Regions from separate parts of the Cupriavidus sp. 10L45 genome, predicted to be linked through region 3. Evidence: predicted binding sites of a transcription regulator. Region 3 holds the regulator's gene; each other region holds the start of a gene.
The links. Region 3 encodes sigma-54, which starts transcription at its own class of promoters, with help from an activator protein. Its sites were predicted from a motif close to TGGCANGNAANCTGCTTT; they were not measured.

Region 1 (10,230 bases), on a different contig from region 3:
GCTGACGGGCGCCGCACGCACGCAGTGGGCGGTGACAGTCGGGCTCGTGCCGCTGACGCTGCTGCTGTTCGGGCAGGTGTCGGTGGTGTCCTGTCTTGCCAATGCTGTCGCCATTCCGGTGGTGAGCTTGCTCGTCACGCCGTTGGCGCTGGCGGGTGCTGTGCTGCCGGTGATTGTGGCCAGGCCGCTGCTGGCGGTCGCCCATACGACGATGACGTGGTTGTCCGATGCGCTCGCCTGGCTTGCGGCGCCAGCGTGGGCCGTTTGGGAAGCGGCGCAGGCGGGACCCGTCTGGATGGCGTTGGCGTCTGCCGGGGTGGTGTTCGTGTTGATGCCTCGCGAGCGGGCGCCGGATGTTGGGGCGGCAACGCCTTTGCGCGGCGCGCGGCCTGCTCGGCCCGCACGGCGTACGTGTCCGGCGGTGCGCGCACCGCCACGCTGGTGTGGGGCGTTGCTGATGATGCCGATGCTACTGGCGGGCCGGACGCCCGTACCGGAAGGGGAGGTCCGTGTCACGGCGCTCGATGTCGGGCAGGGCACGGCGGTGCTGGTCGAAACCAAGGCGCATGCGCTGCTCTATGACACGGGGCCGGGATACCCGTCAGGGGCCAGTGCCGGCGGGCAAGTTATCGTGCCGTGGCTGCGGGCGATGGGCGTGCGGCGGCTCGATGCGCTGATGGTCAGTCACGAAGATGCGGACCATGCCGGCGGCGTGCGCGAGGTGCTGGCCGCGGTGCCGGTGGGGCGGCGGCTGACGGGGGCGCCGCTCGATCACGGGCTCCTGATCGGATCGGCGCCGACAAAAGGCGGCGTGGCGAGCAATGCTGCGCCATGGCAGCCATGCGAGGCTGGCGCGGCATGGACGTGGAATGGCGTGCGCTTCGTCATCCTGCATCCGTCAGTGTCGGACCTCGGCAGCGCGCGGCTGGCGAGCAATGCACGCAGTTGCGTGTTGCGCGTGGCCACGGCGCACCGCAGCTTGCTGCTGACTGGCGACATTGGCGTGCGCGAGGAACAGGGGTTGATTGCCGCGGTGCCGCCGGAGGATCTGCGTGCCGATGTCCTGCTGGTGCCGCACCATGGCAGCGGCACGTCGTCGGGCGCGGCGTTCCTGCGTGCGGTGCAGCCAGAGGCGGCGGTGTTTCAGCTCGGATATGGCAACCGCTACCGGCATCCGCGCGACGATGTCTGGCGGCGGTATGGGCGCCAAGGCATCGCGCGGTATCGGACGGATGAAACGGGCGCGGTGTCGATCGTCACGGCGGGGCCGCGACTGGCGATTTCGTCATTCCGGCAGCGGGAGCGGCGGTACTGGCGCGATGCACCGGCGGCGCCGCGTTAGGCGTCGGCGCCAGCCCGGGTTGTCTCGGGAGGGCGGGAGGCGTCAGCTGCGCGAACCAGCGCGCGCGGTCTTCGGCGTCTTGGTCGCCGGGGTTTTGGCCGTGCCGCCGGTGCCGCCGATGCGGCGCTCGCGCAGGTGCGCCTTGGCACGTTGCAGGCCGGCCGCGACGGTGTCAGCGCGCTCCAGCGCCACGCCGGCAGCGAGCACGTCGCCGAGTACGAGGTGGCTGATGCGGGAGGTCATTGGCGTGTAGACCTCGCTGTCTTCCTCGACGTCGGAGAACACGCAGACGTCGGCCAGCCGGGCCAGCGGCGAGCCGCTGTGGGTCAGCGCCAGCACGCTTGCGCCGCTGGCGCGGGCGAGCGTGGCGGCGGTCAGCATGTCCCAGGTGCGGCCGCTGTTGGAGACCAGCACCGCCACGTCGCCAGGGCGCAGCAACGCGGCGGACATGCTGAAGACATGCGGGTCCGAGTAGGCCGTGGTGGGAATGCCTAGGCGGAAGAATTTGTGCTGGATATCGAGCGCGACGATGCCGGAGTTGCCGCAGCCATAAAACTCGATGCGGCGCGCGCTGGCCAGCAGGCGGATGCCGTGCTCGATCTGGTCGGCCGACAGCGCGTTGCGGACCGCCATCAGTGTGGCGATGGTGCGGTCGAAGACCTTGCCGGCGATGTCGGCCGGGCGGTCGTCGGCCTCCACGTCCTGGTGGACGAACGGCGTGCCGCCGCCCAGGTTCTGGGCGAACTGGAGTTTGAACTCCTTGAAGCCGTCGTAGCCCAGCGCGGCGCAGAAGCGGGCGATGGTCGGCTGCGAGACGCCGGCGCGTTCGGCCAGTTCGGGCATCGACAGGCGAATCACGCTGGCGCCGTGGCGGGTGACGTAGTCAGCCAGACGGCGTTCGGACGGACGGAGCGTGTCGTAGACGGCAAGGATTCGGTCGCGCATGGTGGTGCGGGTCTCGGTTGGCCATCGGCGTGGCCATTCTGGGGGATTGAAGATGTAGAGATTCTACACAGAATGACATGGGGATCGATCGGGAATCGTGGGCCTGCCCCCTTAGGGCTTTCCCGTATTTGCGTCGACAGCATCATATTTTCGCGAGAAAGCGGCTTCCGGCAGGCGGGAGGCCAAGGCTATAATGTAGAAAATCTACATATCGACGGGCGGTTCTTTGCCCGGCGCTCCCCACGAGGAACATTGTCGCCATGACCCAATCCGTTCACGCCGAGGTGTCGGCCGTTACGCAACGCGTTGTCGAGCGCAGCCGCGCGAGCCGCGCCGCCTATCTGGCGCGCTGCGAGCGGGCACAGCGGGAACTCGGCCCGCTGCGCGGCATGTCGTGCGCGAATCTGGCGCACGGTTACGCCGCGCTGCCGGCCGACGACAAGCTCAAGCTTCGCGTCGAGCACGCCCCGAACCTCGGCATCGTCACCGCGTACAACGACATGCTGTCGGCCCACCAGCCGTACGAGCGGTATCCGAACGTGATTCGCGAGGCGGCGCGAGCGGTGGGTGGCGTGGCCCAGGTGGCGGGCGGCGTGCCGGCGATGTGCGATGGCATCACGCAAGGCAACGCTGGCATGGAGCTGTCGCTGTTCTCGCGCGACGCCATTGCCATGGGTACGGCGGTCGCGCTCTCGCACAACACCTTCGATGCCGCGCTGATGCTCGGCGTGTGCGACAAGATCGTGCCGGGCCTGCTGATGGGGGCGCTCCAGTTCGGCCACCTGCCCATCGTCTTCGTGCCCGCTGGGCCGATGGCGACCGGTCTCTCGAACAAGGAAAAGGCGCGCGTGCGCCAGCTCTACGCCACGGGTCAGGTTGGTCGCGATGTCTTGCTGGAGGCCGAATGCGCCGCCTACCACGGCGCCGGCACCTGCACCTTCTACGGCACGGCCAACAGCAACCAGTTCCTGATGGAAATCATGGGCTTGCACATGCCGGGCTCGGCCTTCGTGCACCCGGACAGCGGACTGCGCGATGCGCTGACGGCGGCCGCGGCACAGCGCGCGCTGGCGCTGATCGCGCGCGGCAACGCGTACACGCCGCTCGCCCAGATCGTGGACGAGCGGGCCATCGTCAACGCCATGGTCGGCCTGCTGGCCACGGGCGGTTCCACGAACCATACGATCCACCTTGTCGCCATGGCGCGTGCCGCCGGCATCGTCATCGACTGGAATGACTTCGACCGCCTGTCGGCGGTCACGCCGCTGCTGGCGCGCGTCTATCCGAACGGCTCGGCCGATGTGAACCACTTCCACGCCGCCGGCGGCGTGGCCTATGTGATTGGCCAACTGCTCGAAGCCGGGTTGCTGCACGAGGACGTCCAGACCGTGATGGGGCAAGGGCTGGCGCGCTACACCGAGGAGCCGGTGATGACCGACGGCGCGCTGCGCTGGCGCGACGGTCCGACCACGAGTGGCGATGCCGCCGTGCTGGCACCGGCGTCGGCGCCGTTCTCGAAGGAGGGCGGGCTGCGCCTGATGGCCGGCAACCTCGGCCGGGGCGTGATCAAGGTGTCGGCCGTGGCCGACGAGCACCGTATCGTGGAGGCCCCGGCCCGCGTGTTCGACTCCCAGGAGGCGCTGCAAGTCGCCTTCGAGGCCGACGAACTGAATCGCGACGTGGTGGCGGTGGTCCGCTTCCAGGGGCCGAACGCCAACGGCATGCCCGAGTTGCACCGCCTCACGCCGGCACTCGGCGCACTGCAGGATGCCGGCCACAAGGTGGCGCTGGTGACCGATGGCCGCATGTCGGGCGCGTCCGGCAAGGTACCGGCGGTGATCCATGTGGGTCCGGAGGCGCTTGTAGGCGGCCCGTTGGCGCGGCTGCGCGATGGCGACCGGATTCGTGTGGATGCCGTAGCCGGCACATTGACCATGGTCGGCGATGCCGCCGCGCACGCCGAATTCGCCGCGCGCATCCCGGCGACCGCGCCGGACGACGATTTTGCGCGCTTCAGCATGGGGCGCGGCCTGTTCGGACTGTTCCGGCGCCATGCCCGGATCGCCGAAGAAGGCGGTAGCGCCCTGGACTTGTCCGAGGCCGACGCCGCGCCCGCTGTCCAAACGGCCGGCGTGGTCGCACAATAGGCGGGCGCCCAACTTGCCCTGCACGCACTTAGTCGTCGTTTAGTCATCGTTTAGTCGTTTTACGATTTTCAGCAATCGCCGCGGCCAGGTATCTCCATGCCGCGGTGCACCTTCGCGCCACGTCTTTCGCGCCCGAAGGCTACCGACAAGGATGGCCCGACCATCCGACCATGATCGACGGAGCAGACATGATCTATATCCTGATGGGCGTTTCCGGCAGCGGGAAAACCACGGTCGGCCAGTTGCTGGCCAGCCAGCTGCATTGCGGCTTCCACGATGCCGACGCCTTCCACAGCGAGGCCAACAAGGCCAAGATGCACAACGGCATTCCGCTGACCGATGAGGACCGCTGGCCCTGGCTGGCCGCGATGCGCGCCGCCATCGACACCGCCCGGGCCGAGGGCCGCACCCACGTTTTCACCTGCTCGGCGCTGCGCCAGACCTACCGCGACCGCCTGACCCCGCCCGACGGCGGTGTGACCTTCGTCTTCATGAAGGGCGACGCCGGCACCATCGGCAGCCGGCTGTCGGCGCGCACGGACCATTTCTTCAACCCGGCGCTGCTGCAAAGCCAGTTCGACACCCTCGAGGAGCCACGCGACGCGCTGGTGCTGGACATCCGCCGCACGCCCGAGGCGCTGGTCCAGGACATCCTGGACAAGTGCCCGCCCGAGTCGGCCGCCTGCTCCGGCAAGCCCGCCGCCTGATCTGAACTGACCTGAAGCCGCCAGCCAGCCCTTGGCGCCGTGCCTTCGGCGGCGCCTGGCTGGCAAGCATCTTGCTAAACCGATTCGCGTGCCGGCGCGCGTGACCCTTGCGGGTTTTGCCGGTGCGGATATGCTGAAAGAGCCAACTCGACAAGGCATCGACAAACGGGCGACCGGGGAGACGGCACGGCACGGTCAGTACGAGGCCGGCGCGGGCGCCCATTTCACGAAGGAGCGGCCATCATGGCGGCGCGGTTTTTCGACGAGATGCTGGAAGGGCGGGAGGACGGAGCAGTGGCGGCCATCGAGGCCGGACAGACGCTGCCGTCAGGGGCGGTCAGGGCCCACTACCGCAATTTTGCGGACTGGATCGGGCGGCAGTCCGGTTCGACGATGGACAACAAACGCGCCGAGGCGGACCTTATCTTCCGGCGCGTGGGCATTACCTTTGCCGTCTACGGCGACAAGGACGAGTCGAACAGCGGCACCGAGCGCACGATTCCGTTCGATGTGATTCCGCGCATATTCCCGGTCAGCGAGTGGGCCACGCTCGAGCGCGGCCTGCGGCAGCGCGTGGCGGCGCTGAACCGGTTCATCCACGATATCTACCACGGCCAGGACATCATCCGCGCCGGCGTGATTCCGCCCGACCAGATCTACAACAACGCCCAATACCGGCCGGAGATGCTCGGCGTGGATGTGCCGCGCGACATTTATGCCCATGTGGCCGGCATCGACGTGGTGCGGGCCGGCGAGGGCGAGTTCTACGTGCTCGAGGACAACCTCCGGGTGCCGTCCGGCGTTTCGTACATGCTGGAAAACCGCAAGATGATGATGCGGTTGTTCCCGGAGCTGTTCGCGCGCAACCGGGTGGCGCCGGTGGCGCACTATCCCGACCTGCTGCTGGACATGCTGCGCAGTGTCTCGCCCCAGAACATCGCCGATCCCACCGTGGTCGTGCTCACGCCGGGCATGTACAACTCGGCGTACTTCGAGCATGCATTCCTGGCTCAACAGATGGGCGTGGAACTGGTGGAGGGCAGCGACCTGTTCGTCGAGGACGAGCACCTATATATGCGGACCACGCAGGGGCCGCAGCGCATCGACGTGATCTACCGGCGCGTGGATGACGACTTCCTTGATCCCCTCGCATTTCGTCCAGATTCGGCGCTCGGTGCGGCCGGGCTGCTGTCGGTCTACCGGGCCGGCAATGTGACGATCAGCAACGCCATCGGCACGGGCGTGGCCGACGACAAGTCGATTTACCCCTACGTGCCGGACATGATCCGCTTCTATCTGGGCGAGGAGGCCATCCTCAACAACGTGCCGACCTATATGTGCCGGCGCCCGGACGATCTCCAGTTCGTGCTCGACCATATGGCCGACCTCGTGGTCAAGGAAACCCACGGCGCGGGCGGCTACGGCATGCTGGTCGGACCGGCGGCCACGCGCGCCGAGATCGACCAGTTCCGCGAGGTGGTGAAATCGCGCCCCGAGCAGTACATCGCCCAGCCGACGCTGGCGCTGTCCACCTGCCCGACCTATGTGGAGTCGGGCATCGCGCCGCGCCATATCGACCTGCGGCCGTTCGTGCTGTCGGGCAAGGAGGTGCGCATGGTGCCGGGCGGGCTGACCCGCGTGGCGCTGCGCGAAGGGTCATTGGTGGTCAACTCCTCTCAGGGGGGCGGCACCAAGGACACCTGGGTGCTGGAGCGCTGAGCCATGGAACACGCCGATCGCCGGGAGAACCCATCATGTTGAGCCGCACCGCCGACCATCTGTTCTGGATGTCCCGCTATACCGAGCGCGCCGAGAACACCGCGCGCATGCTCGATGTCAATTACCAGACCTCGCTGCTGCCGCAGTCCGCCGAAGTGGCCGAGCAGGGCTGGTGGGCGATGCTCGATATTTCCGAGCTGACCCACGCCTTCGACCACAAGTACGGGCTGCTGCACCGCGACGACGTGATCGACTTCATGGTTCGCGACATGACCAATCCGTCGTCGATCATGAGCTGCCTGCGCGCGGCGCGCGAGAACGCCCGCGCGGTGCGCGGCTCGCTGACCACCGAGGTCTGGGAGACGCTGAACACCACCTGGCTGGATGTGCAGCGCATCATTGCCGAGGGTGAGCTGCGCGACGACCCGTCCCGCTTCTTCGAATGGGTCAAGTTCCGCTCGCATCTGGCGCGTGGCGTGCAGTTCGGCACCATGCTCAAGGACGACGCCTTCCACTTCATGCGGCTCGGCACCTTCCTGGAGCGGGCGGACAACACCGCGCGGATCCTCGATGTCAAGTTCCAGGCCTCCGGCCGGCGCGACGAGGACGATCTCGCTTTCCAGGGCGGCCAATCGCAGAGCCAGAGCCAGGGCGGGGGATTCCGGAGTCAGTCCCAATCCCAGTCCCAGGACGGTAGCGGGCAGTCCCAGAGCCAGTTGCAGAACGATGACCTGAACCGCGAGCAGAACGACTTCTATCACTGGGCAGCCGTGCTGCGCTCGGTGTCCGGCTTCGAGGTGTATCGCAAGATCTATCGCGCCGTGATCACGCCGCAACGCGTGGCGGAGCTGTTGATCCTGCGGCCGGACATGCCGCGCTCGCTGGTGTCGAGCATGGACGAGGTGGTCGCCATTCTCGCGCTGGTGGCCAACCAGCAGTCGTCGGAGACGGAGCGCCAGGCTGGTAAACTCCACGCCGACCTGAAATACGCGCGCATCGACGACATCTTCGCCGTTGGCCTGCACGCCTACCTGACCAGCTTCCTGGAGCGCATTGGCGATCTCGGCAACGGCATCAGCCGGGACTTCCTCGTCCCGCTGGCTGCCTGACGAGGTGCCGGGCACGCCACACCGTTGCCGATCGGGCGGGTGGCGGGCCGGGCACCGGTCGCCGCGGCGCGTGCCCTATCGTGAAATACAAGATCCACCACAAGACGGTCTACCGTTACACCGAGCCAGTGCGCCGCAGCGTGCACGAACTGCGGCTCGCGCCGCGTTCGGGGCCGCTTCAGTCCGTGCAGGGCTGGACGCTGTCCGCCCCGGGCAACCTGTCCGAGGCCCGCGACGGCTTTGGCAACATCGTCCATAACTTCACGCTGTCCGGCCCCGCCCAGACGATTTCGATCACGGCGACTGGCGAAGTGGAAGTGATGATTGCGCCGCCAAAAGAAGCGGGGGCGCCCGGCCACCATGGCTTCCACGACCAGCCGGACGCCGGCGAGTCGCGCGTGTCGCCCCTGTACTTTGCCGCCGCCACGCCGCTCACGCAGGCCCCGGCCGCGCTGCGCGCGTTCGCCGCGCCGTTCCTGGCCGCCGGCCACGACGTGCCGGCGTTGCTGGCGCTGGCCGATGGCATCGCGGACCGCGTGCGCTACAGTGCCAACACCACCCACGTCGGTACCAGCGCCGCCGATGCCTTCGCGCTCGGCAGCGGCGTCTGCCAGGACCAGGCGCAGGTGATGGTGGCCGCGTGCCGCGCCTTCGGCATTCCGGCGCGCTATGTCAGTGGTTACTTCTATGACCCGGCCGCCACGTCGATGGCCAGCCACGCCTGGGCCGATGTCTGCCTGGACGCCGCCAGCGCGCTCTGGTGCAGCATCGACGTGACGCACCGTTGCCTGACCGATGGCCGTCACGTACGCCTTGCCGTGGGGCGTGACTACGCCTCGGCCGCACCAATTCGGGGCATTCTGGAGGGCGGGACGGGCGAGACGATGGAAGTCGAGATCGCCATCACCCCGATTCCGCCGATGCCAGCGGTACCGGTCGCTGACTGACCCCACCCCGGGCAGCAATCCTTTCCATCAGACGGCCGTTCGAAGCGACCGATGCCGCCGAGGCGGCTCGCGCCGCGCTAGGGCGCTAGAATGCAAGCTTGCCCCTGAGCGCGCCGCCGAGCCGGCGCGCGGCCAAAACCAACAAGATTCCCATGACGTACTGTGTAGCCATGCGGCTGGATGCCGGCCTGGTATTCCTGTCAGATTCCCGCACCAACGCCGGCGTGGACGCCATTTCCACGGCCCGCAAGATGACCGTGTTCGAAGAGCCGGGCGACCGCGTGATGGTGATGATGACCGCCGGCAACCTCGCGATCAGTCAGTCGGTGCGCCAATGCCTGGCAGAGGGCCGCGACGAGAAGCGCTCGCTGTGGACCGCGCGGGACATGTTCGAGGCCGCTACCATCGTCGGCGACGCCGTGCGCGCCGTGCACAAGCGCGATGCCCATGCGCTGCGCGATGCCGGCATCGAATTCAACGTGAGTCTGGTCTTCGGCGGTCAGATTCGCGGCGAGCGGCCGCGCCTGTTCAATATCTATGCGGCCGGCAACTTCGTCGAATCGACACCGGAAAACTGCTATTTCCAGATTGGCGAGGCCAAGTACGGCAAGCCGATCATCGACCGCGTGGTGTCGCCGTCGCTGCCGCTGGGCGAGGCCGCCAAGTGCGCGCTGATCTCGATGGACTCGACGCTGAAATCGAATATCTCCGTGGGCCTGCCGCTGGACCTGCTGGTCTATGAGGCCGACGCGCTGCGCGTGACTCGCTTCGTCAGTATCGACGAACGCAACGCCTACTTCCGCATGATTCGCGACACGTGGGGCCACCGCCTGCGCCAGGTGTTCGGCGAGATCTGCAACCCCGAGTGGGATGCGGCGGAGCCGGCGGAATTCCCGCTCGCGCGCGATGACGCCGACCGCTGGGGCCAGCCGGTCCGGGCCCGCCGCGAACACTGATCGCCGCTTCCCCGGCATTCCACCCTCCCAAGACGCCGCATGCGCGACATCCTGCTGTTTTCGCACGCCAACGGCTTCCCGGTGCGCACGTATCGGAAGCTGTTCGGTGCACTGGAAGACGATTTCGATATCCGCGCCGTGGAGCGCTACGGCCATGACCCGAAGTACCCGGTCACGCGCGAGTGGCCGCATCTCGTGGAGGAATTGCTAGACGAGCTGGACCGCGCCACGCGTGATGGCACCGAGCGCCCGGTGTGGCTGGTCGGCCATTCGCTGGGCGGCTTCTTGTCCCTGATGGCCGCGCTGCGCCGGCCCGCGCGGGTGCGCGGGGTGGTCATGCTCGACTCGCCGGTGATTG
Region 2 (10,230 bases), on a different contig from region 3:
TGGTGGGCGACGAGATCCTGCAGTTGGAGCCGAGCGTGCTGCACGTCACCGACTGGTACTGCCCGATGGAGGCCTTCGTGCTGCGCACCGAAGTCCGCCAGAACAACAAGGTCCAGCGCGTGGACGTGACCGGGCTGGAAATGCTGGACCCCGAGGCCCCGGCGGAGCGCTGACACCCGCATCCGGCCAATAAAAAACCCCCCAATGTCTTGGGGGGTCTGTTTCCGCACGGGAAGATCCGTGACCGGCCAGCGGCCAATCAGTTGCCCTGCGTGGGCTTCTTGGTGGTCTTCTTGGTCTTGTCCTTCTTCGGCTGGCCCGACTGATCCACCAGATCCGCACGGGTGCTCTTGTTCGCGCCCTGGCTGTACGGGTCGAACTTGTCGCCGGACTTCGCACCCTGGCTGTAGGTGTCGAATTTCTCGCCGGACTTCGCGCCTTGCGAGTACGGGTCGAACTGCTTCTTGTCCTGTGCAATGGCCGCCACGGAGGCGGTAGCCAGGCCCAGCGCAACTGCGGTGGCGATGATCTTGTTCATGGGATCTCCTGAGTGGTGCCGCCTTCCGGCGGTTCGCGTTGTGCGGGCTTACCGGCCAGTAAACAGCATGTCAGCCCGCTCGGGCCAGTGTGTCCAAGGCCGGTGAAGCCGTCAACTCAGGGGTTTTCCGGGGGCGGCAGCCGCGTGCCGCCCCGAGATGGATGCCGAAAAGTGCTTATTCGGTCACGGCGTCAGAGGGGTGCTTCCAGGCCTGTGTGACCTCGGCGGAGGGCGCCAGCGCGAGGTTGGTGCCACGCGTGCCAATCGGCTGCTGGAACCAGCGCTTTTGCAGCGCGACGACGTCCGGCGTGGCGAAGGTGCCCGCCAGCGCCTGATCGACCAGCCGCTTCCACTCCGGGTCCGCCTTGGACATCATCAGCGCGTTCTGCTCCACCGACAGCGCCGGGCCGACAATCACGAACTGCGACGGATCCTTCGACTTGGCGCGCAGCCCGGCCAGCAGCACATCGTCCATGACGAAGGCCTGGGCGCGGCCCGTCTCCAGCAGCAGGAACGACTCGCCATGATCCTTGGCGTAGACGTCCCGATAGCCATAGTCGGCCTTCAGGCGTCGCACGTGGCGGTCGCCGGTGGAGCCGGCGCTGGTCACCACGGTCTTGCCACGCAGATCCTCGAGCGACTTGATACCCGAATCGGCCCGTACCAGCATCCGCACCGTGGATACATAGTGCGAAACGCTGAACGCCACCTGCTTCTGGCGCTCCAGCGTATTGGTATTGGGCGCGCAATCGAGGTCGACCAGCCCATTGACGACGGCCGGAATGCGGTTCTGCGGCGTCAGCGGCAGCCAGCGCACCTTGATCTCCTTCAACCCGGCCTTGACGCGGGCGGCCTCGGCGGCACGCAGGCAGAGATCCACCGCATACCCGGCCGGCTGGCCCTTGTCGTCGGCAAACGAGAACGGCAACGCCGATTCCCGATAGCCGAGCGTAATCGTGCCCGTCTCGCGAATCTTGTTGAGAACCGGGCTATCGGCATGGGCGAGAGCAGGCGCCACTACCCCGGCGAGCAGGGCAGCAGCGGCAATCAGGCGTTGCAGGGACGAAAACGAGGCAAACGGCGACATGGGATCCGAGGGTGCTGACGAAAGCGGCAAGGGTATACCCCGGGCCTGCGGCGCAGGAAGGATATTCTCGTCATAAGCAAATGCCCGGTTTTGGGGAACGGGCCGCGCTAGGTCAACCGGGAGCCGTCATAGGCCATCAGCGCCCAGACCACGGCAAAGGGGAGCGCGCGCAGGATGCGGGTCCGCATGCGGGTGCGCCTGGCAAGCAGGGACCAGAGGGCGAGGGTGCTGGTGGTCCAGAGTGAGATGCTTGATATCAGATAATTCTGCTGGGACCGATAAGCCCACATCGAAGCGGCTGGGCCTTCCTCTCCAAAGGGGTATTCATGAGGGACAGTCCATGCGTCCCAGATATCTGCAGGCATAATAACGACGATGAAGGCGAGAATGATGCCAGCGATTATTTTAATAACGAACCTGTAATTCCATATCTTTTGCACAATACATAAACTCCTTATTTCGATGCGCCGGGCAGTTCCTTCGAGATCCAGAAGTTCGATGATTTCCCGTGGCGTCGGCGTCGTGCCAAGAAGCCGATAGGGTTGAACCAGCAGACGTTCTACCCGCGCATTGTCTGAGAGGTCTATCAGACGCGCCCAAGAATTGGGCATGGTTTGACTTTCATCGTGGCCGGCGCGCCATCCCACCTATCCTTGTTACATCCGTAACCTTTGACCCCCATCCGTCCCTGCACCAACAAGGTACAATCCCGCACCTTTGTATCGTTCTCATAACAAATGGGCACCCGTCCTTCTCGTTTGGCGTGCATTGACGCGCTGAAGGCGGTCAGCTCACAGCTGATCGTGTTGCACCATCTGGCCTTCTACGGGCCGATGTCCGATGCCGCGCACGCCCTTGCCCCGGGGCTGATTGGCTGGCTGGCCGACTATGCGCGCATTGCCGTGCAGGTCTTTCTTGTTGTCAGTGGTTTCCTGGCCGCGCGCAGCCTGGCGCCGGGCGGGATTCTGACGGCCGCGAATCCGCTGGGGACCATCTGGCGCCGTTATCAGAAGCTGGTGGTGCCGTTTGCCGTTGCCATTCTCGTGGCGATTGCCGGGGCTGCGCTGGCGCGCACCTGGATGACGCATGACTCCATTCCGGCCGCCCCGCACTTGGCGCAGTTCGTCGCGCATCTGCTCCTGCTGCACAACATTCTCGATGTGGACGCGCTGTCCGCCGGCGTCTGGTATATCGCCATCGACCTGCAACTGTTCGCCTTGCTCGTGATGGTGCTGTGGGTGGCGCGCGCGGCGCCGCGTCGGCGCCTGCCGTGGGGCATGGCGCTGGTGGGTGCGCTGGCCGTGGCGTCGCTGTTCTGGTTCAACCGCGACGCCAGCTGGGATATCTGGGCGATCTATTTCTTTGGTGCCTATGGCATGGGCACGCTGGCCTACTGGGTGTCGAACCCGGGGCGCTCGCCGATGGCGCTGATCCTGCTGGCCTCGCTGGGCGTGGCGGCGCTGGTGGTGGACTTCCGGCTGCGCATCGCGGTGGCGCTGGCCACGGCGCTGCTACTGGCCATCTCCCGGCGCGGGGACTGGCTGGAGCGCTGGCCCGGCGGCCGTCTGGCGGATCTCTCGGCCTATTTCGGCAAGATTTCCTATTCGGTCTTCCTGGTCCACTTTCCGGTTTGCCTGGTGGTCAATGCGGCGGTCTCGCACCTGGCGCCGGGGCAGCCCGTGCTCAACGCACTGGGCATGGGGGCCGCCTGGGTCGCCAGCAATCTGGCCGGGGCGGTGTTCCATCGCTATGTGGAATCGGTCGATGTCCTCCATGTGTTGCGCGAGGCGATCTGGCCGGCGCGTGACAAGTCGGTCACTTCCGAGGCCTGATCTGGCCTTAGCGCCTTAGCGCTCTCAGCTGTATGTCGGCACCAGCGCCTTGCGGGCGGCCGGGTCCTCGATGACCCGGCGCCAGTCCGCGGGCGCCCCGTGCGACATCCCTCCCACGGGCACCATGCCCGACACCTTGCCGGACGGCAGCACGCACCGCACGCGCGGCCCGGGTGCCCGCTGGGCCTCGCCGGCCTGCGCCGACACCGTCACGCAGGAGGCGGGCAGCGGGCTGGCCGATGTCCCCGCGGCATGCGCCGCCACAGGCGCCAACACGCTGAGGGATGCGGCGACTGCCGCTAAGGCGGATAGTAGTTTCATGATGTTCTCCATGCTGTGGCTGGCCCCGTCTGGGGCGCGATGCAGCCAGTATGGAAAATGCCTGTCGACCTCGACATAGCCGAAGTCCTAAATTGACCCCATCGCCCTGATGGTGCCCACCGCCTCGCCTTGGCGCGGGCAACGCACTGCCACGGTGCGTTCGGCGCAACACCTACCGTAACAACCCCACTTGGGCGATGGCACGAACGTTGCCTAGTATGGAGATACAAACCTGACCATTTGGTCAGGATTCCAGATACCGGGGCATCCGGGGAAGAGGCTGTCATGTCCGATCACATCGTCCTGACCTCGCACGCGCGCCGCGACAAGCCGGCCGAGCCGATCCACTGGGGCGCCCCCACGGCGGCCGAGCGGGGACCGGTCATCGCCAGCCTCACGGACCTCACGCGCCGCAACGTGATCGGCACCCACGCCGGGGCCTATGCGATCTATCGCGCGCTGGCGGTGGCCTCGGGCAGCCTGCAGCGCGCGCATCGGCCGGACCTGACCGACACGGCGCCGGCCGAGTCCATCGGGCCCCATGCCCAGTGGGGCGATCCGGACAAGATCGTCTCGCTCGACCCCTGGGGCCACCTCGTCTCCACCGTCTTCGCAGACCGCATCGCCGCCGGCGTGGACATCCGCCCGACCATCGCCGTCACGCGCGCCCATATCAATATGCCGGAGCTGACGGCGGCCATCGCCGCTGGCCGGCTGGTGCCCGATGGCGAGATCCTCTATCCCAATGGCGATGTGCGCGTGACCAAGGCCGCCGTGGACCCGGTCTGGTACCTGCCGGGCCTGGCGCGGCGCTTCAATATCAAGGAAAGCATCCTGCGGCGCAGCCTGTTCGAGCAGACCGGCGGCATGTTCCCGGAACTCGTCACGCGGCCCGACCTCAAGGTCTTCCTCCCCCCCATCGGTGGCATGACGCTCTATTTCTTCGGCGATGTGGCCAAGCTGGGCCAGCCGGAGACCCGCGTGGCCTGCCGCGTGCACGACGAATGCAATGGCTCGGATGTGTTCGGCTCCGACATCTGCACGTGCCGGCCCTATCTGGCGCACGGCATCGAGGTCTGTATCGAGATGGCGCAGCAGGGCGGCGTAGGCCTGGTGGTCTATAACCGAAAGGAGGGCCGCGCGTTGGGCGAGGTGACCAAGTTCCTGGTCTACAACGCGCGCAAGCGCCAGGTGGGCGGCGACCGCGCCGAAACCTACTTCGCGCGGACCGAATGCGTGGCGGGCGTGCAGGACATGCGGTTCCAGGAACTGATGCCCGACGTCTTCCACTGGCTGGGCATCCGGCGGATCGACCGCTGGGCGTCCATGAGCAATATGAAACATGGCGCGCTGACCGCGCAGGGCATCGAGGTGGTGGAGCAGGTGGCCATTCCCGAGGCGCTGATCCCGGCCGACGCGCGCGTGGAAATCGATGCAAAGGTGGCGGCGGGGTACTTCACGCGGTACACGCCGCCGGACGCCGACGAACTCGCCCTGGCAAAGGGCAGGGGGTTGAACGAATGAACCAGCATTCCGAAGGAGGGCAGGACGCACGGATCGATGGCGATGGCAGCGGCTGGCACACCCCGGTGCCGCCGGACCATCCCGCCTCGGCGCTGTTGAGCGCGGAGGCTGTGCGCAGCCGGTGCGCCATTGTGACGGAATACGTGGCGGCGGGCGACTCTGCGCTCTTTACTTGGCATCCAGACCGGGTGCACGCCGTGGCGGACTACGTGGCGGCCACCATCCGGCGCCGCTACCGCGACCTCAAGGTGCCGTATCACAGCCGCTGGCGCCATTTCGAGAGCGGCGGTCCGGGCGAGGAAAAGCTCGACCGCTGGCAGATCCTGTGCGAGCGGGCGGGCATGTCCGGCGCCGATCATTGCGAGGAACGCGCGCGCATCGGCATCGACCTGGTCATCCCGAGCGTACTGCTCGATGCCGGTGCCGGCGCTGACTGGCGCTACCGCGATCCGGCCAGCGACCTGATGCTGACCCGCTCCGAGGGCCTCGGCGTGGCCAGCTTCGATCTCTTCGCGCGCGGCGGCTTCTCCGCCGAGCATGGCGACCCCTTGCGTGCCGATGGCGAGCGGCTGGCGCGCATGGACGCCTCGACCATCGCCACCGCTTTCCAGGTGGCCGCGCACAACCCGCTGGTGGGGCTGGAAGGCCGCGCCGGCCTGCTGCGCCGGCTGGGGGAGGTGGTGCAAGCCACCCCGGCCGTCTTCGGCACGCCGGCCCGGCTCGGCAATCTGTACGACTACTTCGCCAAACATGCCGTCGATGGCCGCATCGAGGCCAGCTTCGTGCTGCGCACGCTGCTGGTGGCGCTCGGGCCGGTCTGGCCGGGCCGCGTGCAGCTCGATGGCATCTCGCTGGGCGACTGCTGGCACCATGAAGCCGCGCCCGACGGGCTGGTGCCGTTTCACAAGCTCACCCAGTGGCTGACCTATTCGCTGCTGGAGCCGCTCGAGGACGCCGGCCTCATCGTCACCGGGCTGGACGCCCTGACCGGCCTGCCCGAGTACCGCAACGGCGGCCTGCTGTTCGATTTCGAGCTGATGGTGCCGCGCAACCCCGATTTCGCGGCGGGCACGCACACGGTGGATGAGCCGGTGATCGTGGAATGGCGCGCGCTGACCGTGACCGGGCTCGACCTCGTGGCCGAAGGGGTGCGGCAGGCGCTGGGCGTCACCCAGGAGGATTTTCCGCTGGCGCGGGTGCTGGAGGGCGGCACCTGGGCCGCGGGCCGGCGCATTGCCGCGCAGCGCAGGCCGGGCGGCACGCCCCCGTTCGCGATCCAGAGCGACGGCACGGTGTTCTGACGAGAGCCTTTTACCACCCACGTTTTTGCAGGCAGCCGGGCGCGGCGGGCCAGTGGCCCGTCGTGCCTGATGAAACCAGCGAGTCGACCCAAGGAGCGCACCATGAATGACCTGTCCGCCGTGCCTACGGCCGCGCAAGCCATTGCCGATACAGAGACGTCGCCGTCAGCCATGGTGATGGTGGTCAATCACCCGCTGGTGCAGCACAAGGTCACGCTCGCGCGCAGCGAGGAAACGACTACCGATAACTTCCGCCGTCTGGTGCGAGAGATCAGCCAACTGTTGACCTACGAGGCCACGCGCGACCTGGCGATGGAGACCATCGCCATCAAGACGCCGATCGCGCCGATGGTGTCGCCGGTGCTGTCGGGCAAGAAGCTCTGTCTGGTGTCGATCCTGCGCGCCGGCAACGGCTTCCTGGACGGCATGCTGGACCTGCTGCCCGCCGCGCGCGTTGGCCATATCGGGCTCTACCGCGACCCCGAGACGCTGGAGCCCATCGAGTACTACTTCAAGATGCCGGAAGACATCCACGAGCGCATGGTGATCGTGGTGGACCCGATGCTGGCCACGGGCAACTCCGCCATCGCGGCACTGAACCGGCTCAAGGAGGCCGGCGTGACGACCATGAAGTATGTCTGCCTGATTGCCTCCCGCCCGGGGCTCCAGGCGCTGCGCGCGGCGCACCCGGACGTGGCGATCGTCACGGCGGCCATCGACGAGCAGCTCAACGAGCACGGCTACATCGTGCCGGGGCTCGGCGACGCCGGCGACCGGCTCTACGGCACGAAGTAATGGACGCGCTGGTCGCGCCCGCCGCCCGCGAAGCGGCGGGCCGCATTCGACAGGAGAACGAGGCGCTGATCCTGCGCGCGGCGGAATACGTGTTCGCCCGCGCGGGTTTCGCCGGGGCGACGATGGCCGACATCGCCCTGCGCGCCGGCGTGCCGAAGTCGAACCTGCACTACTACTTCCGCACCAAGCAGGCGCTGTACCGCGCGGTGCTGGCCCATACGCTGCAACTGTGGCTGTCCGAGACCGACATCATCAGCGTCGACTATCCGCCGGAGGTGGCGCTGGAGCATTACATCCGCGCCAAGATGCGGCTCTCCGCCAGCCACCCGGACGCCTCGCGCGTGTTTGCCAACGAGCTGCTCCATGGCGCGCCCGAGATCGGCGGGGTGCTGCGTGAGGCACTTCGTGAGTTGGTGGCGCGCAAGTCGGGGGTGATCCGCGCCTGGATCGCCGGCGGGCAGATGGCGGCGGTGGACCCGCAGCATCTGTTCTTCACGATCTGGGCCGCCACGCAGACCTATGCCGACTTCGAAACCCAGATCTGTGCCGTGCTGGGCGTGAAGCGGCTGGACGCCCAGGACTTCCAGCAAGCCACCGAGCATCTGGTGGCCTTGCTGTTGCGCGGCTGCGGGCTCGAGCCAGCGTCCGCCCGCGCGCATGGCATGGCCTGAGGCCAATGCTGGACCAGAAAAAAAGAATTCCAACGCAGTACTCGATCACGCGCAACGACGCGAAAGGGGAGTGAAGTCATGCCTATTGAAAGCTATCGCCGCACCTGGCTGAAAGTGGCGGCGGCGGGGGCCGCGCTGGCGGGTATCGTGGCCCTCGGCGCCACGCCGCTGGCCCATGCCCAGACAAAGGTGAAGGTGGCCGCGGTGTACACGGTGCCGGTGGAGCAGCAGTGGGTCTCGCGTATCCACAAGGCGCTGAACGAGGCCAAGGCGCGCGGCGAGATCGACTATGTGTTCTCGGAAAGCGTGTCGAATGCCGACTACGAGCGCGTGCTGCGCCAGTACGCGGAGCAGGGCTCGGGGCTGATCGTGGGCGAATCGTTCGCCGTGGAGGCCGCCGCGCGCAAGGTCGCCAAGGACTACCCGAAGGTCGGCTTCCTGATGGGCTCCTCGGGCAAGCCGCAGGCGCCGAATTTCTCGGTGTTCGACAACTACATTCAGGAGCCGTCCTATCTGACCGGCATGATCGCGGGCGGCATGACCAAGACCAACCACATCGGCATGGTCGGCGGCTATGCGATTCCCGAGGTGAACCGGCTGATGCACGCCTTCATGGAAGGCGCGCGCGAGGTGAACCCGAAGGTGAAGTTCACGGTGAGCTTCATCGGCTCCTGGTTTGATCCGCCCAAGGCCAAGGAAGCGGCCTTCGCCATGATCGACAAGGGCGCGGACGTGCTCTACGCCGAGCGCTTCGGCGTTTCCGACGCGGCCAAGGAGCGCGGCAAGCTGGCCATCGGCAACGTGATCAACACCCAGCCGCAATACCCGGCCACGGTGGTGGCCTCGGCGCTGTGGAACATGGAGCCGACGATTGGCGCCGCGCTGGCCAAGGTCAAGGCCGGCCAGTTCAAGAACGAGGACTACGGCCAGTATTCCCTGATGAAGGTCAAGGGCGCCGAGCTGGCGCCGCTGGGCACCTTCGAGGGCAAGGTGCCGGCTGACGTGATGACCAAGGTCAAGGCCAAGGAGCGCGCCATCCTCGATGGCAAGTTCACGGTCAAGGTGGTGGAAACGGAGCCGAAGTCCACGCCGTAAGGTTGGTTTTACTCCCCTCTCCCGCGTGCGGGAGAGGGGAGAACACCCACGAACATTGAAATGGCATCGCCTCCCGTCCTCCGTCTTTCCCATATCACCAAGCGTTTCGGCCCGCTGACCGCCAACGACGACATTTCGCTCGATCTCCAGCGTGGCGAGGTGCTCGCCCTGCTCGGCGAGAACGGCGCCGGCAAGAGCACGCTGGTCAATATCCTGTTCGGCCACTACGTTGCCGATGCCGGCAGCGTCGAGGTCGATGGCGCGACGCTGCCGCCCGGCAACCCGCGCGCAGCGTTGGCGGCTGGCGTGGGCATGGTCCACCAGCACTTCACGCTGGCCGACAACCTCACCGTGCTCGACAACATCCTGATCGGCACCGAGCCGCTCTGGCGCTGGCGCCAGCAGCGCGCCGCCGCGCTCGGGCGCGTTCAGGCCATCGCCCAGCGCTTCGGCCTTGCCGTCCAGCCCAACGCGCGGGTCGGCGCGCTGTCCGTGGGCGAGCGCCAGCGCGTGGAAATCGTCAAGGCGCTGTATCGCGGCGCCCGGGTGCTGATTCTCGATGAACCCACAGCCGTGCTGACGCCCCAGGAGGTGGACAGCCTGTTCACCACGCTGGCGCAATTGATCGCCGAAGGGCTGTCGGTCATTTTCATCAGCCATAAACTCGACGAAGTGCTGCGTGTATCACATCGCGTGGCGGTGCTGCGCGGCGGCAAGCTGGTGGCGATGCGCGCGGTCGGCGAGACCAGCAAGCAGGAGCTGGCCGAACTGATGGTGGGACGGCGTGTGGAGATGCCGCGGCGCGTGGCCGTCGAGACGGCTGGGGAACTGGTCGCCACCCTGCGCCGCGCCAATGTGGCGGCGGCCGAGGGCCGCGTGGCACTGCACGATGTCACGCTGGCGCTCCATGCGGGCGAGATCGTCGGCATCGCCGGCGTGTCCGGCAACGGGCAGGTGACGCTGGCCGAGCTGATGAGCGGCATGCTCGCGCCATCGTCCGGCACGGTGACCGTGGAAGGCATCGACCTGCCGGCCGTGCCTCGGCGCTGGATTGCCGCCGGCGTGG
Region 3 (10,230 bases):
CGTCACCTCCACCCCGATCCGCTCCAGCCCCAGCGCGCCCAGCCGGCGGCCCACGGCCGTGTGCTCGGCGCCGAGCGAGACCGAATGGAGCCGCACGGTGTCGCGCTCGATCATGTCCTCTTCGTCGTCCCGACCGTGGAAGTAGCCGCGCAGCAGGCTGTAGCGCGCGTCACGGGCCTGCTGCACGCCGCGCACCACGCGGCGCATCGGCACACCCAGCAGCACCAGCGCGTGCGAGGCCAGCATCAGGCTGCCCTCGATGATCTCGGGCACCACCTCGGTGGCGCCGGCCTTCTGGAGCGTGTCCAGCTCGGAATCGTCCACGGTCCGCACGATCACGGGCAGCGCCGGCGCCAGCTCCTGCACGTGGTGCAGCACCCGCAGCGCCGACGGCGTGTTGGCATAGGTCACAATCAGCGCGGCGGCGCGGTGGATACCAGCGGCGATCAGCGCCTCGCGGCGGCCGGCATCGCCATAGACCACGGTGTCGCCGGCCCCGGCGGCCTCGCGCACGCGGTCCGGGTCGAGGTCGAGCGCCACGTAGTTGATGCCCTCGCGCTCGAGCATATGCGCCAGGTTCTGCCCGCTGCGGCCAAATCCGCAGATGATCGCGTGCTTCTCGGTCTGCAGGCTCTGGGCGGCGATGCGGGTCATGTTCAGCGACTGCATCAGCCATTCGTTGGCGGCAAAGCGCAGCACGATGGTGTCGCTGTACTGAATCAGGAACGGCGCCGCCAGCATCGACAGCAGCATCGAGGCCAGGATGACCTGGATCAGCACCGGATCCACCAGCCCGATACCATCGATCTGGTTCAGCAGCACGAAGCCGAACTCCCCCGCCTGCGCCAGCCCCAGCCCGGTACGGATGGCCACGCCCTGCCGGGAGCCGAACAGCCGCGCCAGCACCGTGATCAGCACCAGCTTGAACAGGATCGGCACGAACAGCAGGCCCAGCACCAGCCAGATGTGGTCGATCACCACATTGATGTTCAACAGCATGCCGATGGTGACGAAGAACAGCCCCAGCAGCACGTCGCGGAACGGCTTGATGTCCTCCTCCACCTGGTGCCGGTAAGGCGTTTCCGAGATCAGCATGCCGGCCATGAACGCGCCGAGCGCCATCGACAGGCCCAGCCGCTCGGTCAGCGCGGCCATGCCGAGCGTGACCAGCAGCAGGTTCAGCATGAACAGTTCCTGCGAGCGCCGCGCCGCCACCACGTGGAACCAGCGGCTCATCACGCGCTGGCCAAGGAAGAAGATCAGGCCGAGGGCCACCACGATCTTGACCGTGGCCACCCCCAGCGCCGCCGCCAGCTCGCCGGGGTCGCGCGAGAGCGCCGGGATGACGATCAGCAGCGGCACCACGGCCAGATCCTGGAACAGCAGCACGCTGATGATGTTGCGGCCGTGCTCCGCCTCCAGCTCCATGCGCTCGGAAAGCATCTTGGAGACGATGGCCGTCGAGGACATGGCCAGCGCCCCGCCCAGCGCCACCGAGGCCTGCCAGGTCAGCCCGATCCAGGCCGAGAGCGCCCATCCGGCCGCTACCACGAGCAGCATCGTCAGCACCACCTGGGAGCCGCCCAGCCCGAATACGAGCCGTTTCATCGAGCGGAGCTTGCCCAGGTTGAACTCGAGCCCGATCGAGAACATCAGGAAGACCACGCCGAATTCGGCCAGGTACTTGGTCTGGGCGGAATCGTTGGCCAGCGCGAGCGCGTGGGGACCGATCAGGATGCCCACCGCCAGGTAGCCCAGCATGGGTGGCAGTTGCAGCATGCGGAAGGCCACCACGCCAAGAACGGCGGCGGCCAGCAGCACGAGGGTCAGTTCCAGCGGAGAATGCATTCGGCGGGCTTCGGGGAAGACTTGGGGCTTGACCTGGAACGAGCCGGCCGGGCACGCGCGCCGTCCCGGCATCGGTGCCTCGCCGGGGAAACACGGCAAGCGGCGGTCGCCCGGACCCCATGGCAGAAAAGCCGGGCCGGTCGCCATCGCATTCGTTGGTATACTTCGTCGCCATGATAGCCAATTTCGATGCGGAACGAGCACTTAAGCTCGCTCGCCACACCCTCCAGATCGAAGCCGACGCCGTTTCCGCGCTGGCTGACCGACTGACGCCCGCGTTTACCAAGGCGGTCCAGATGATCCTGGGCTGCACCGGACGCGTGGTCGTGTCCGGCATCGGCAAGTCCGGCCATATCGGCCGCAAAGTGGCGGCCACGCTGGCTTCCACGGGTACGCCGTCGTTCTTCGTGCACCCGGCCGAGGCCAGCCACGGCGACCTGGGCATGATCACCCGCGACGACGTGCTGATTGCGTTCTCCAATTCCGGCGAGACGGCCGAGCTGCTGTCGATCGTCCCGATCGTCAAGCGCATCGGCGCCGGGCTGATCTCGGTCACCGGGAACCCGGAATCGAACCTCGCCAAGCTGTCCGATGCCCATCTGGACGGCGCCGTGGCCCAGGAGGCCTGCCCGCTGAACCTGGCCCCGACGGCCAGCACCACGGCGGCGCTGGCGCTGGGCGACGCCCTGGCCGTGGCCGTGCTGGATGCGCGCGGCTTTGGCGAGGAAGACTTCGCCCGTTCGCACCCGGGCGGCGCGCTGGGCCGCAAGCTGCTGACCCACGTGCGCGACGTCATGCGCACCGGCAACGGCGTGCCCGAGGTGCGTGAAAACACCCCGCTGGCCCAGGCGCTGATGGAAATCACCCGCAAGGGCCTGGCCATGACGGCCGTGGTGGACCCGGACGGCCACGCCATCGGCGTGTTCACCGACGGCGACCTGCGCCGCCTGCTGGAAACCCCGCGCGACTGGCGCACCGTGCCCATCGGCGAGGTCATGCACCGTAACCCCCACGTGGTGAACCAGGACCAGCTGGCCGTGGAAGCGGTGCAGATCATGGAAGCGAACCGCATCAACCAGCTGCTGGTGGTCGATGGCGACGGCAAGCTCGTGGGCGCGCTCCACATCCATGACCTGACCCGCGCCAAGGTCATCTGAGCGGGGCCGGCGATGCGCGACTTCTTCGGCAGGATCTCCGGTCTGGTCATGCGGCTGCTGCCGCTGCTGCTAATGGCGATGGTCGCCGGCAGCACGTTCTGGCTGGTGCAGATCAACTCGCCCCATGAGGACGAGGCCGCCCAGAACCGCGCCAAGCGCCATGAGGCGGACTACTACATGGACCGCTTCTCGGCCACGGAACTGGACACGACCGGCGCCACCAAGATGCGCTTCACCGGCGTGAAGATGATCCATTTCGAGGACGACCAGACCTACGAGGTGACCACGCCGGCCATGCGCGCCTACCAGCCGGACCGCCCCCCGGTCACGGTCAACGCGGACCGGGGCGTGATGAACTCGGAGGGCTCGGTCATCGACCTGTACGGCAATGCCTTCCTGGTACGGCAACCCGGCGTGGATCCGTCGAAGGACCCGCGCATGACCGCTGCATCGCAATATTTCCAGTTGCTGGTCAATGACGACATCGTCAAGACCGATAAAGCGGTACAACTCACGCGCGGCCCGTCGGTGATGACGGCCAACGGACTGGTCTTCAACAATGTCACGCGCGAAGTACAATTGCTCGGCAACGTACGCGGCACCATCGTCATGAATCCGCCGTCGGGGCAGGCCCGGACCACGCAGTAAGCACAACAACAAGCACGCCAGGCGCCGGCAACGGATCGCCCGTCATTCTCTCAGCTGACCAACATGACCCCATCCCTGACGACGTTGTCCTGTCGCCGCATCGTGCCCGCCCTGGCGGTGGCAATCGCCGCGCTCGGCGCGACCCTGGCCCAGCCGGCCCTGGCGGAGCGTGCCGACAAGGACAAGCCGCTGGTGCTGGAGGCCAACAACGCCAGCTATGACGACGTGAAGCAGATCTATACGCTGACCGGCAACGTCGTGCTGACCAAGGGCACGATGGTGCTGAAGTCGGACGCCGCGCAGATCCGCACCGACCCCGAGGGCTACCAGTACGCGGTGGCCACGGCCAATCCGGGACGCCAGGCGTATATCCGCCAGAAGCGCGACGGCGTGGACGAATACATCGATGGCTGGGGCGACCGCATCGAGTACGACGGCAAGCAGGAAATGTCGAAGCTGATCGGTCATGCCCGCGCGGCGCGCATCGCCGGCGCGAAGACCGTCGACGAGATCCGCGGCGCCGTGATCACCTACGACAGCCGCAACGAGTACTACACGGCTGCCGGCGGCGACAACAACACCTCCACCGGCAACCCGTCCGGCCGCGTGCGCGCCGTGCTCTCGCCGCGCGCGGACCCGGCCAGCGGCGCCGCCGCGCCGCCACCGCCGCTGGAACTGAAGCCGGCGCCCGCGCCCGGCAAGCCCTGAACCCCGGACGCGCCCGCCGCGTCACGCATGCATTGACCTGATGAACGACTCCGCCACGCTCGCCCCGAACGCCTCCGCAGCCCCGTCGGCCGCCCGTACCGACAGCAGCACGCTGGTCGTGCGCCACCTGAAGAAGCGCTACGGTTCGCGCACCGTGGTCAAGGACGTCTCGCTGGACGTGAAGAGCGGCGAGGTGGTCGGCCTGCTCGGTCCGAACGGCGCCGGCAAGACCACGTCGTTCTACATGATCGTGGGCCTGGTGGCACTGGATGAGGGCGACATCGTGCTGGACGACCAGCACATCAGCGGCCTGCCGATCCACGAGCGCGCCCGCATGGGCCTGTCCTACCTGCCGCAGGAGGCCTCGGTCTTCCGCAAGCTCAACGTCGAGGAAAACATCCGCGCCGTGCTCGAGTTGCAATTGGAGAAGGGCAAGCCGCTGCCGAAGGCCGAGATCGAACGCCGCCTGGATTCGCTGCTGGACGACCTGCAGATCGCCCATCTGCGCAACAACCCGGCGCTGTCGCTCTCCGGCGGCGAGCGCCGCCGCGTGGAAATTGCCCGGGCGCTGGCCTCCGCGCCGCGCTTCATCCTGCTGGACGAGCCGTTCGCCGGCGTGGACCCCATCGCCGTGGGCGAAATCCAGCGCATCGTGAGCTTCCTGAAGGCGCGCAACATCGGCGTGCTGATCACCGACCACAACGTGCGCGAGACGCTCGGCATCTGCGACCACGCCTACATCATCAGCGAAGGCACGGTGCTGGCCGCCGGCCAGCCTGAGGAAATCATCGCCAACGAGTCCGTGCGACGCGTGTACCTGGGCGAAAATTTCCGCATGTGACCCATCGGCCGCCGCGTGCGGCCGCGCTTCTCCCGGCCTCCACGGCGACAGCCGGGGTCGATCAGGAAGTCAGAGCGATAGGCGATAGCAATTTCCGTTCCATAGTCGGAAGGATGCGCATAGAATAGGTCGCATGAAACCGTCGCTTCAGCTTCGTCTCTCGCAACATCTGGCATTGACCCCGCAGCTGCAACAGTCGATTCGATTGTTGCAGCTCTCGACGCTTGAACTCCAGCAGGAAGTGGAACAGGCGCTGACCGAAAATCCCCTGCTCGAACGCGAAAACGACTGGATCGAAAGCCCGCTGCGGGTAGCCGCCGATGGCTCGGTCAACCTCCAGAGCGCCCCCGCGCCGGCCTCCTCCGAGCCACAGCCCAACGGCGACGCGCGCACCGATGGCGCGTCCGGCGGTGAGGACGACAACTACAACGACAACGGCAGCGAGGACTACGGCAGCGACTGGAGCCTCGACGACTTCGCCCGCCGCCCCCAGGGCGACGAGGACGAAAAGTCGCCGATGCAGTTGCGCGATGCCGAGCCCACGCTGCGCGAGCACCTGATGGGGCAGTTGGCCCCGCTGAAGATCTCGGTGCGCGACAAGGGCCTGGCCATCTTCCTGATCGAATCGCTCGACGATGACGGCTACCTGAGCGCCTCGCTCGAGGAAATCTGCACCGAACTGCCCGAGGAACTCGAATTCGAGATCGACGAAGTCCACGCGATCCTGACCCTGCTGCAGAGCTTCGACCCGCCCGGCGTGGGCGCGCGCAATGCCGCGGAGTGCCTCAGCCTGCAATTGCGTCGCCTGAAGCACTCGCATCGTGAGCTGGCGCTGACCATCGTCAATCATCATCTGGAACTGCTGGCCGTGCGCGACTACACGCGGCTAAAGAAAGCGCTCCAGGTGGACGAAATAGCACTGAAGGCGGCACACGAACTGATTCGCTCGCTGGCGCCGTATCCGGGGCACGCGTTCAACCGTCCCGAGGCCGACTTCGTGGTGCCCGACGTGTTCGTGCGCAAGAGCGGCAGCGGGTGGATCGCGGCGCTCAATCCGGATGTCATGCCACGGCTGCGCATCAACGACATGTATGCGCAGATCCTGCGCGGCGCGAAGGGCGAAACGGGGACGGCAGGCCTGCAGCAGAAGCTTCAGGAGGCGCGGTGGCTTATCAAGAACATCCAGCAACGATTCGATACGATCCTGCGTGTTTCGCAGGCAATTGTGGAACGTCAAAAGAACTTTTTCACGCATGGCGAAATCGCGATGCGCCCCTTGGTTTTGCGGGAAATAGCCGATACACTCGGTTTACATGAGTCGACCATTTCCCGGGTCACCACGAATAAGTACATGGCCACGCCCATGGGTACTTTCGAGTTGAAGTACTTCTTTGGGAGCCACGTCTCTACGGAGACTGGCGGCGCGGCCTCCTCCACGGCAATCCGCGCGCTGATCAAGCAACTGATAGGAGCCGAAGACCCCAGGAATCCTCTTTCCGACAGCCGGATCGCCGAACTGCTGGGTGAGCAAGGCTTCGTGGTCGCACGCCGCACGGTGGCGAAATACCGCGAAGCGCTCAAGATCCCCGCAGTCAATCTCCGCAAGACTTTGTAGCCGAGCCGCAACCGCCTGCCTGGTGCGGCTCTTTCAGAAGGAGAAGCGCTATGAACTTCAAGATCAGTGGACACCACCTCGACATCACGCCCCCGCTGCGTGAGTATGTGGAAACGAAACTGGAGCGAATTGTCAGGCATTTCGATCAGGTCATCGGCGTGAGCGTGCTGCTATCGGTGGACAACCACAAGGAGAAGGACCGGCGCCAGTACGCGGAAATCAATCTGCATCTGAAGGGGAAGGACATCTTCGTCGAAGCGCATCATGAAGATCTGTATGCGGCGATCGACTGTCTGGTCGACAAGCTCGACCGCCAGGTCATCCGCTACAAGGACCGCGTACAGGGCCACGATCGCGAGGCGGTGAAGTACCAGATGGCCGCCCAGCAACTGACGCAGCAGTAGAGACCTGCAGGCAACCGAAAACAGAGCGGTTGCCGACCCTGCAGAGGACTGAAAAGAAGAGCTCAAGCCGCGCAATCAGCGCGGCTTTTTTGATGGGCGCGCGCCATGGCGGTGACGGTGCGGGCACCTGGAATGTTTCGTTACCTTATTGCCACGCCGGAGGGCGACCCGGGGCCCCCGGGAGCGGTCAAAATGGGAACAAGTGTTCGCAAGCCGCCCGCCTCGGTGTATGCTCCGCCATACAAATAACGACAGGACGGCCCCGGGACACCCCGGGTGGGCAAGCCGGCCGGCACGTCGTGGCACCGCCGCGACCCCGGCGCTGCATCGCAAAATCGCGGTGGAGCCCTGCTCTATAATGGCCGGACGCTCCAATGCGGGCGTCCCAGACAAGATCTCGGTACCCAAGTTTCGCCCCGAATCCGGCGGGACGGCCTTCGCGCCCCGGCCCGCTAACCTGACTTCTCGCGCATCGCCCATGAATCGTTTGGCCAAATTGCTGCCACCCGGCAACATCCATCTCGACGTCACCGTCACCAGCAAGAAGCGGGTGTTCGAGCAAGCCGGGCTCCTGTTCGAGAACAACCATGGCGTGGCGCGTGCTACCGTGACCGATAACCTGTTCGCGCGCGAATCGCTGGGTTCCACGGGTCTGGGTGCCGGCGTGGCCATTCCGCATGGCCGCATCAAGGGTCTCAAGCAGCCGCTGGCCGGCTTCATGCGCCTGGCCGAGCCCATTCCGTTCGAATCGCCGGACGGCAAGCCGGTGTCGCTGTTGATCTTCCTGCTCGTGCCGGAACAGGCCACGCAACAACATCTGGAAATCCTGTCGGAAATCGCCCAACTGCTCTCGGACCGCGAGATGCGCGAGGGCCTCGCCACACTGCCCACGTCGGAAGCGGTGCATGATCTGCTGACGCAGTGGCACCCCTGACTCCCGCCCCAACGGCCGCCTGAAACGGCCTGTCCGCCCCCGAAAGTCATACGCGCATGGAACTCACCGGCGTCACCTCGCAGTCGATCTTCGACGACAACGCAGCCGATATCAAGCTCTCGTGGGTCGCTGGCCTGGAAGGGGCCGACCGGGCCTTCGACGTGGAATTCGCCCGCGAAGCCACCTCGGCGGCGGACCTCGTCGGCCACTTGAACCTGATCCACCCGAACCGGATCCAGGTGCTCGGCAAGCCGGAAATCCTCTACTACCAGCGCCTCGACGACGAGCCGCGCAAGCGCCAGATGGGGGAGCTGATCCTGCTCGAGCCGCCGTTCCTCGTCGTGGCGGATGGCATGGAGCCGCCGCCAGACCTGGAGCTGCGCTGCACGCGCTCGTCCACGCCGCTGTTCACCACGCCGGTGTCGTCGGCGGCTGTGATCGACCATCTGCGGCTCTACCTGTCGCGCATCTCCGCCCCGCGCGTGACGATGCACGGCGTGTTCCTCGACATCCTCGGCATGGGCGTGCTGATCATGGGCGAGTCCGGCCTGGGCAAGAGCGAACTGGGCCTGGAACTGATCTCGCGCGGCCACGGTCTCGTGGCCGACGATGCGGTGGATTTCGTGCGACTCGGACCCGACTTCATCGAGGGCCGCTGCCCGCCGCTGCTGCAGAACCTGCTGGAAGTGCGCGGCCTGGGCCTGCTCGACATCAAGACGATCTTCGGCGAGACGGCCGTGCGCCGGAAGATGAAGCTCAAGCTCGTGGTGCAGCTCGTGCGCCGCAACGACGGCGAGTTCGAGCGCCTGCCGCTTGACTCGCAATACCTCGATGTCCTGGGCCTGCCAATCCACATGGTGAAGATCCAGGTGGCAGCCGGCCGCAACCTGGCCGTGCTGGTCGAGGCTGCGGTGCGCAATACGATACTGCGCCTGCGCGGCATCGACACCTTGCGCGACTTCATGGACCGTCAGCGCGCCGCCATGCAGGCGGACGTGGTCTCGCGCGGCCAGGGCCGCCTGCTCTGATGCGGTGGCGCGTCAACGCGCCACGGCTCTCCATCGTTTGTGCTGTAATGGGCATCGAGCCAATGGATCGGACCCATTCGTAGTGTTTCCACAGCCAAGGAGAGAAGCATGAAGAAGCTGATCGCGATGTGTTTGCTGGTGACCCCGCTGCTGGCCACGGGCGCGTTTGCCCAGAGTGCCTCGGCCCCCGCCGCCTCTGGCGCCAAGGCGCCCAACGCCCAACAGGACAAGATGAAGGCCTGCAACGCCCAGGCCACCGGCAAGAAGGGCGACGAGCGCAACAAGTTCATGAGCGACTGCCTCTCCAACAAGCCCGCCGCCGCCGCCGAACCCAAGACCCAGCAGGACAAGATGACCGCCTGCAGCAAGCAGGGCAAGGGCAAGAAGGGCGACGACTACAAGAAGTTCATGAGCGATTGCCTGTCCAAGCCGGCGGCCTGATCGTCACTTTTTGTGCGCCGGGTGTCATGACGCAGCCATCACCCGGTGCTATCCTTGCAGGGCTATGCGGATCCTCCTCATCACCGGAATCTCCGGCTCCGGCAAGTCTGTCGCCCTCAATGTCCTGGAAGATGCAGGCTACTACTGCGTCGACAACCTCCCGGCACAATTCCTGCCCGAGCTGACCAGCTACCTGGCCGAGCAGGGCTATACCCACCTGGGCGTGGCCACCGACATTCGCAGCCGCGAGTCGCTGGCGCGGCTGCCGGACACCGTGCGCCAACTGGCCGCCGCCGGCCATCAGGTGCAGGTGCTGTTCCTGACCGCCAACACCGACGCGCTGGTGCAGCGCTACTCCGAAACACGCCGCCGCCACCCGTTGTCCGGGCGCGTGGCCGAGGTACCCGCCCTGCCGGGCAGCGCCAATGCCGATGCGGCACCGCACGATACCTCGCTGATCGAAGCCATCGAGATGGAGCGCGAGCTGCTGAGCCCGCTGGCCGAATCGGCGCACCGTATCGACACCAGCAACGTCCGCACCAACACGCTGCGCAGCTGGATCAAAGAGTTGATCCGGGGCGAGGACAGCCAGCAGCTCACGCTGCT

Region 1: the regulator sigma-54 is predicted to act here: its motif matches at 5,202-5,219, upstream of AC1DFU_RS11090 (circularly permuted type 2 ATP-grasp protein).
Region 2: the regulator sigma-54 is predicted to act here: its motif matches at 3,977-3,994, upstream of AC1DFU_RS12270 (GTP cyclohydrolase II).

What each region holds. Positions count from the first base shown of each region.
Region 1 covers NZ_JBFTJC010000005.1:215,303-225,532, forward strand. Annotated here, with positions in the region: gene AC1DFU_RS11070 (DNA internalization-related competence protein ComEC/Rec2) at 1-1,342, shown strand, start outside; gene AC1DFU_RS11075 (MurR/RpiR family transcriptional regulator) at 1,385-2,287, opposite strand; gene edd (phosphogluconate dehydratase) at 2,548-4,434, shown strand; gene AC1DFU_RS11085 (gluconokinase) at 4,623-5,141, shown strand; gene AC1DFU_RS11090 (circularly permuted type 2 ATP-grasp protein) at 5,385-6,860, shown strand; gene AC1DFU_RS11095 (alpha-E domain-containing protein) at 6,896-7,969, shown strand; gene AC1DFU_RS11100 (transglutaminase family protein) at 8,050-8,916, shown strand; gene AC1DFU_RS11105 (proteasome-type protease) at 9,069-9,872, shown strand; gene AC1DFU_RS11110 (alpha/beta fold hydrolase) at 9,912-10,230, shown strand, end outside.
Region 2 covers NZ_JBFTJC010000006.1:6,762-16,991, forward strand. Annotated here, with positions in the region: gene AC1DFU_RS12240 (hypothetical protein) at 1-173, shown strand, start outside; gene AC1DFU_RS12245 (amino acid ABC transporter permease) at 260-538, opposite strand; gene AC1DFU_RS12250 (amino acid ABC transporter substrate-binding protein) at 714-1,625, opposite strand; gene AC1DFU_RS12255 (hypothetical protein) at 1,733-2,236, opposite strand; gene AC1DFU_RS12260 (acyltransferase family protein) at 2,363-3,457, shown strand; gene AC1DFU_RS12265 (hypothetical protein) at 3,482-3,778, opposite strand; gene AC1DFU_RS12270 (GTP cyclohydrolase II) at 4,064-5,302, shown strand; gene AC1DFU_RS12275 (URC4/urg3 family protein) at 5,299-6,603, shown strand; gene upp (uracil phosphoribosyltransferase) at 6,706-7,398, shown strand; gene AC1DFU_RS12285 (TetR/AcrR family transcriptional regulator) at 7,398-8,069, shown strand; gene AC1DFU_RS12290 (BMP family protein) at 8,148-9,164, shown strand; gene AC1DFU_RS12295 (ABC transporter ATP-binding protein) at 9,225-10,230, shown strand, end outside.
Region 3 covers NZ_JBFTJC010000003.1:10,594-20,823, forward strand. Annotated here, with positions in the region: gene AC1DFU_RS05935 (monovalent cation:proton antiporter family protein) at 1-1,848, opposite strand, end outside; gene AC1DFU_RS05940 (KpsF/GutQ family sugar-phosphate isomerase) at 2,022-3,005, shown strand; gene lptC (LPS export ABC transporter periplasmic protein LptC) at 3,018-3,653, shown strand; gene lptA (lipopolysaccharide transport periplasmic protein LptA) at 3,717-4,361, shown strand; gene lptB (LPS export ABC transporter ATP-binding protein) at 4,402-5,202, shown strand; gene AC1DFU_RS05960 (RNA polymerase factor sigma-54) at 5,336-6,817, shown strand; gene hpf (ribosome hibernation-promoting factor, HPF/YfiA family) at 6,868-7,221, shown strand; gene AC1DFU_RS05970 (PTS sugar transporter subunit IIA) at 7,700-8,155, shown strand; gene hprK (HPr(Ser) kinase/phosphatase) at 8,212-9,183, shown strand; gene AC1DFU_RS05980 (PsiF family protein) at 9,292-9,624, shown strand; gene rapZ (RNase adapter RapZ) at 9,689-10,230, shown strand, end outside.